Regions from separate parts of the Saccharopolyspora sp. NPDC050389 genome, predicted to be linked through region 2. Evidence: riboswitches for the same ligand, from Rfam matches in the RefSeq annotation. Region 2 holds a riboswitch; the other holds the start of a gene.
The links. A riboswitch is a leader RNA that binds a small molecule or an ion and turns the genes downstream of it on or off. The one in region 2 is predicted to bind thiamine pyrophosphate.
Positions count from the first base shown of each region.

Region 1: linked by a shared signal. The riboswitch ahead of thiC (phosphomethylpyrimidine synthase ThiC) and the one ahead of AB0I53_RS10420 (cytosine permease) in region 2 are both predicted to bind thiamine pyrophosphate.

Region 1 is NZ_JBFAKG010000105.1:319-3,751, reverse strand. Features, by position in the region: gene AB0I53_RS41785 (DUF3263 domain-containing protein) at 1-235, opposite strand, end outside; gene AB0I53_RS41780 (peptide deformylase) at 555-1,133, shown strand; gene AB0I53_RS41775 (Uma2 family endonuclease) at 1,134-1,784, opposite strand; TPP riboswitch at 1,870-1,992, shown strand; gene thiC (phosphomethylpyrimidine synthase ThiC) at 1,985-3,433, shown strand, end outside.
Region 2 is NZ_JBFAKG010000012.1:75,702-79,134, reverse strand. Features, by position in the region: gene AB0I53_RS10425 (helix-turn-helix transcriptional regulator) at 1-84, shown strand, start outside; gene AB0I53_RS10420 (cytosine permease) at 332-1,657, opposite strand; TPP riboswitch at 1,648-1,761, opposite strand; gene AB0I53_RS10415 (helicase HerA-like domain-containing protein) at 1,810-3,312, opposite strand.

The sequences.
Region 1 (3,433 bases), on a different contig from region 2:
GCAGCCGTTTGATCAGCATAGGGTCTGCTCGCACGGCAGCCGGACTGTCCAGCAACGCGTTCAGCAGTTGGTAGTAGCGCGACGGCGACATGTCGAACAGCTCGCGGATCGCGCGCTCCTTCACGCCTTCCTGCTTCCACCACTGCGACTCGAAGGCCAGGATGCCCCGATCCCGCACGGTGAGCTCGCCATCCGGCGGTAACGGCTGGGTCGGCACCGGCGGCGGCTCGACGATCCGCTCGATCGGCTGGGTGATCGGCTCGGCGAGACGCAACCGCCGAGCGGGTGCCGATTCGGATTTCGGCTGCCGTTGTTGCAGGCGCGCCAGCTGCTCGCACTGACGAGCGATCTCCTGCGCGGTCAGCATTTGGGCGGCGTCCATCTGGCTCCTCGCCTCGCGATTCGAGACTTCCCGCGTTCACTGGAATCACATAGCTGTGATTCCCCCTCAATTACACCATGCCCGGATTCCCGGCGGGAGCGGATCACACCGGCGAGTAGCGGGATCGGAGCACCCCGGCGTGCCGGATGCCGAAACCGCTAAAGTCCCGGCCATGGCTGTTCACCCGATCTGCGTCGTCGGCGACCCGGTGCTGCACAACCCCACCCGTCCGGTGGAGCGCTTCGACGACGAGCTGCGCACCCTCGTCGAGGACATGTTCGAGACGATGGCCGCCGCGAACGGGGTCGGGCTGGCGGCCAACCAGATCGGCGTCGACCTGCGGGTGTTCGTCTACGACTGCCCGGACGACGAGGGCGTCCAGCACCGCGGCGTGGTGGTGAACCCCGAGCTGACCACCTCCGAGATCCCGCAGTCCATGCCGGATCCGGACGACGACTGGGAGGGCTGCCTGTCGGTGCCCGGCGAGTCCTACCCGACCGGCCGGGCGGACCGGGCGAAGGTCACCGGGTCCGATGTGGACGGAAAGCCGATCGAGGTCGAGGGGACCGGGTTCTTCGCCCGCTGCCTGCAACACGAAACCGACCACCTCAACGGCCACCTCTACCTGGACCGCCTGATGGGCCGCCACGCCCGGGCGGCGAAGAAGATGATCCGCCGCAACGGCTGGGGAATCCCCGGCCTGACCTGGGATCCGGCGGAATCCGGCGATCCCTTCGCCGAAGACGACTGATCAGAATTCCTTGGTTTCCAAGGTCAAGTCGAAGGGCTCGGGAATACCGATCGGTTCGCCGAACGGCACCCGGCGTTGATCCCAATAGCGGTCGTTTGACGGTCGCGAGTGCAGCGTCACCGTCGGCTGGTCTTTCGCGAACCGATCAATCAGCAAATACAGCGGAATACCCGCATGCGCATACCCACGCAACTTCGTCGTCCGATCGACATCGGCATTACTGGCCGAGGTTATTTCCACGACCAGCAGAGCATTGCTCCCGTCAAGGTACGTGCCGTGCGAGACCACCTGATCCTGCGGAATCACAACGAGGTCGGGGATGTACAGGTTGTTGCCGAACCCAGTATCAACTGCCGCAGTCTGGAAGATCTCCCAATCTTCAGGTACCGCACGTGCCAGCACCCGGTGCACGCGGCTTGCGATCAGGTTGTGTTCGTTTCCCGGCGGCGGCGTAATCACGATCCTTCCTTCGATGATCTCCGCGCGCCAGCCCTTGTTGGGGAGGTCCAGGCTTTCCCAGACCTCAAAGAGCTCATCCTCCACCGAGGCCACGTATGCAGGGGCAGCGGTCACAGCGCGGTCACCTCCTGTATCGATGTCATCACGCACCGTACTCACCACCCCTGACAACGTTGTGATCGCCCTGGTCATGAGCCTAATGGCAAACCGGCCTGCCGTCATCGGGGTGAACCGGGGTTGGCAGCCCGCTGTCTCCGGGCTAGCCTCGGCCGCGACAAATCAAAACCGCGGGAGCTCGCACCAACAGCGGGCTGAGAGGGTGGCTGGAGAACTCCGGGGCCGCCGACCGCATGAACCTGACCGGGTAATGCCGGCGTAGGGAGTGGATGGCAGTGGCCGACGTGCGTCCGAACGCGTCCGAAAGCGGAACCCAGATCACCACCGGGCCGATCAGCGGCTCGCGAAAGGTGTTCCGGAACACCGAATCCGGCCTGCAAGTGCCATTCCGCCGCATCGAGTTGACCAACGGCGAGCACCTCGACGTGTACGACACCTCCGGGCCGTACACCGACGAGAACGCCACCGTCGACGTCCACAGTGGACTTCATCGGATGCGGGCGGGGTGGACCGACGGCCGGGAGCACCGGACCCAGCTCGGCTGGGCCAGGGCCGGCGTGATCACGCGGGAGATGGAGTACATCGCCGCCCGCGAAGGAGTCCCGGCCGAACTGGTCCGCGACGAGGTGGCCAGCGGGCGGGCGGTGATCCCGGCCAACCGCTGCCACCCGGAGAGCGAGCCGATGATCATCGGCAAGAAGTTCCTGGTGAAGGTCAACGCCAACATCGGCAACTCCGCGGTGACCTCCTCGATCGAGGAGGAGGTGGAGAAGATGGTGTGGGCCACGCGCTGGGGCGCCGACACCGTCATGGACCTGTCCACCGGCAAGCGGATCCACGAGACCCGCGAACGGATCCTGCGCAACTCGCCGGTGCCGATCGGCACCGTGCCGATCTACCAGGCGCTGGAGAAGGTCAACGGCGATCCGGCCGCGCTGACCTGGGAGATCTACCGCGACACCGTCATCGAGCAGTGCGAGCAGGGCGTGGACTACATGACCGTGCACGCCGGCGTGCTGCTGCGCTACGTGCCGCTGACCGCGAACCGGGTCACCGGCATCGTGTCCCGCGGCGGCTCGATCATGGCCGCGTGGTGCCTGGCGCACCACCGGGAGAGCTTCCTCTACACGCACTTCAGCGAGCTCTGCGAGATCCTGCGCGACTACGACGTCACGTTCTCCCTCGGCGACGGCCTGCGGCCCGGCTCCATTGCCGACGCCAACGACCGCGCGCAGTTCGCCGAGCTGGAGACCCTCGGCGAGCTCACGCACATCGCCCGCGAGCACGACGTGCAGGTGATGATCGAGGGCCCGGGCCACGTCCCGATGCACAAGATCGTCGAGAACGTGCGGCTGGAAGAAGAGCTGTGCGGCGAAGCGCCGTTCTACACGCTCGGGCCGCTGACCACCGACATCGCCCCCGCCTACGACCACATCACGTCCGGGATCGGCGCGGCGATGATCGCCCAGGCGGGCACCGCGATGCTCTGCTACGTCACGCCGAAGGAGCACCTGGGGCTGCCGAACCGGGACGACGTCAAGGTCGGCGTGATCACCTACAAGATCGCCGCGCACGCCGCCGACCTGGCCAAGGGGCATCCGCGGGCGCAGGAGCGGGACGACGCGCTGTCCACGGCGCGGTTCGAGTTCCGCTGGACCGACCAGTTCAACCTGTCGCTGGACCCGGACACCGCGCGCGCCTTCCACGACGAGACGCTGCCCGCC
Region 2 (3,433 bases):
GTGGTCGTGGTCACCACCGCGGACGGCTCCGGCTCGGAGAACTCGATCAAGCTGCTCGCGATGCGCGCCCGGGAAACGGTATAGAGCCTGTTTCCAAACTCGTCCTGCGTAGCGGTGCGGGTGGCGGAACCTCAGAGGTCTTCTCGCTGTGGGATCCCCGACATCATGAATGACCAATTCACCACGTCGGGGCTGTCCTCGCGAGAAGACCCCTGAGAACCCGCGGCGGTGCGAGTTGCGAAGGTGGGCTAAGCGGCTGCGCCGCTTCAAAGACAAAACGCCCGCGTTACCACAACCGCACGTCACCACATCCAAAACAGCCTCTATAGCCTCAGCTTTCCGCGCCGCGACGGCGGAAGGCGCCGATGATCGCGGCCGCCAGGGCGGCCACGAGGAACGAGGTGAGCGCGGCGCTCATCCACGTCGGGACCGTGAAGCCGATCGCGTCCCGCAGCCCGGTCCACAGCCGGCTCCACCAGCCGAGCTCGCCCGGGTTGATCAGCTGGAACGCCGCGAAGCCCAGGAACCAGGCCAGCAGCATGCCCCAGCGGGACGGGGCCTGCGCGGACAGGTCGTAGCTGCGGCGGCGGCCGTGCACGAAGTAGTCCACCGCCAGCACGCCGAACATCGGCACGAACACCGAGCCGATCAGCAGCAGGAAGTTCGAGAACTGGGCGATGTCCAGGGTCAGCGCGAGCAGGGTGATCAACGCTCCGATGACCACGCACAGCACCCGGCGGTCCGCGCTGGGCCGCAGGTTCTGGATGGAAACCGCGGTCGAGTAGGTGTTGGCGAAGGACTGGTCGACCTCGCGCAGCACCAGGATGCCGAAGAAGATCACCCCGAGCGGCACCGCCAGCATCGGGTCGAACACCCTGTCCGAGTCGCCGGCGACCAGCGCCAGCCCGAGCAGCCCCAGCAGGTAGCAGGCGATCTGGGTGACCGAATAGCCCACCGTCGCGGCGGTGAACGCGCCGGACACCGACTTCGAGTGCCGCGAGTAGTCCGAGGCGACCGGGATCCAGGACACCGCGACCGCCAGCGCGGCGTCCGCGCCGGGCCAGAAGCCCTGCCAGGAACCGGTGTTCATGTCCGGCAGCGGCTGGCGCAGCAGTTGGACGAAGAAGTACACCATCGCGATCGCCACCGCGATGCTGACGTAGCGGCGCAGCAGGCGCAGCGCGCCGAGCGGGCGCAACGTCAGCACGGTGGTCAGCGCACCGGCCACCAGCACGTACAACCAGTGCGGGCCGCCGCCGAACAGCGCCTCCGCGCCCTGCGCGATCACCAGGAGCTCGAAGGTGCCCCAGCCGACCAGCTGCAGGATGTTCAGCACGGTCGGCAGGTACGACAGCTTGGTGCCGAACAGGCCGCGCAGCAGCATCATCGCGGGCGCACCGGTGCGCGCTCCCGGAACCGCCGCGAGGCCGACCATGATGCTGCCGATCACAGTGCCCACCACGCACGCGGTGACCGCGGCGGCGAACGACAGCTGCGGCACACCGGCCGGCGCGAGCACGGCCAGCGCGCCGCTGAAGCCGAGCAGGCTCACCCCGAGGTTGCCCCAGAACGCGCTCTGGTCGAGCACGCCGAGCGTCTTCGGTGCCGGTTCGTCCAGGGTGTGCGGAACTTCGGCACGATCGACGTCAAGCGCCATCAACAGCTCCCTACGCCGGCATTATCCGGACAGGTTCTGCGGTCGGTGGCGCGTGCAGTGCCACCCTCTCAGCCCGGTTCGCCCGAGCTCCCGCGTGGATAAGTCGGCGACACCTTACCCCGATCAGGTGACCGATGCCAGCCCGGTACGGCTCACCGGCGGCGGTTGCCGAACAGGCCCCGGGTGATCTCCCGCCCCAGGGCGCTCGCCGCCGAGCGGAAGAACGACCGCACCGCGGGATTGTCCATCGCCTTCTCCAGCAACCCGGCCTCGTCCGGCTTCTTCGGCGTTTCCGGCGGCTCGGGCGCGGCGGCGATCTTCTTCGCCAGAAGTTCGTAGGCTGATTCCCGATCGACGGCCTGCCCGTACTTTCCGTGCAAATCGGACGAAGCGGCGGCGGCCCGCACCGCGTCCTCGCCGATCGTGCCCATCAGCGAGCGGGGCGCACGCAGCCGGGTCCACGCGACCGGCGTCGGCGCGCCCGTCTCGGCGAGCACCGTCACGATCGCCTCGCCGATGCCCAGCGTCGTCAGCGCCTCGTCCAGCTCGTAGTGCTCGGTCGTCGGATAGGTCTTCACCGTGCGCGCCAAGGCTTTCTGATCGTCCGGGGTGAACGCGCGGATGGCGTGCTGGACGCGGGCGCCCAGCTGGGAGAGCACCGCATTGGGCAGGTCGGTGGGCAGCTGCGTGCAGAAGAACACGCCCACCGCCTTGGACCGGATCAGCTTGACGGTCTGTTCGATGCGTTCCAGGAATGCCTTGGACGCGTCGCTGAACAGCAGGTGCGCCTCGTCGAAGAAGAACACCAGCTTCGGCCGGTCCAGGTCGCCGGCCTCCGGCAGCTCCTCGAACAGCTCCGCCAGCAGCCACATCAGGAACGTCGAGAACAGCGCCGGGCTGGCCTGCACGTCGTCGAGCTCCAGCAGGTTCACCACGCCCTTGCCGTCGACCTGCCGGAGCAGGTCGGCGACCTCGAGCTCAGGCTCGCCGAAGAACTCGTCGCCGCCCTGGGACTCCAAATTGGACAGTGCCCGCAGGATCACGCCCGCGCTGGCGGCCGACACCCCGCCGATGCCCTTGAGCTCGGCCTTCCCCTCGTCGCCGGTCAGGTACTGGATCACCGAGCGCAGGTCCTTGATGTCCAGCAGCGCCAGCCCGCGCTCGTCGGCCCAGTGGAAGATCAGGCCCAGCGTCGATTCCTGCGTCGCGTTCAGGCCGAGCACCTTCGCCAGCAGCAACGGCCCGAAGCTGGTCACGGTCGCGCGGATCGGCACGCCCCGGCCGCCGGTGCCCAGCGACAGGAACTGGGCGGGGAACGCCGCGGGCCGCCAGTCGTCGCCGACCTCGGCGGCGCGGGCAGTCACCTTGTCCCCGCCCTGTCCCGGGCTGGCCAGGCCGGAGAGGTCACCCTTGACGTCCGCCAGCAGCACCGGCACGCCGGCGTCGGACAGCTGTTCGGCAAGCAACTGCAGCGTCTTCGTCTTGCCGGTGCCGGTCGCGCCCGCAACCAGGCCGTGCCGGTTCATCGTCGCCAGCGGGATCCGCACGGCGGCAGCGGCATCGACCGAGCCGTCGACGACCACCGCGCCGAGCTCGACCGCCGCGCCTTCGGTCGCGTAGCCCGAAGCGATCTCCCGTGCCGCGTTGTCCGCCACCGCGCCCTCCGCTCCTCGCCGGTTCCAGCCCTCTCGACGCTATGCCGCCGGGCACCCGCCCGGGCGGTTCGCCACCCGGACGAGCGATGCTCCGGCGAGTAGGGCGACGACATGGGTTGAC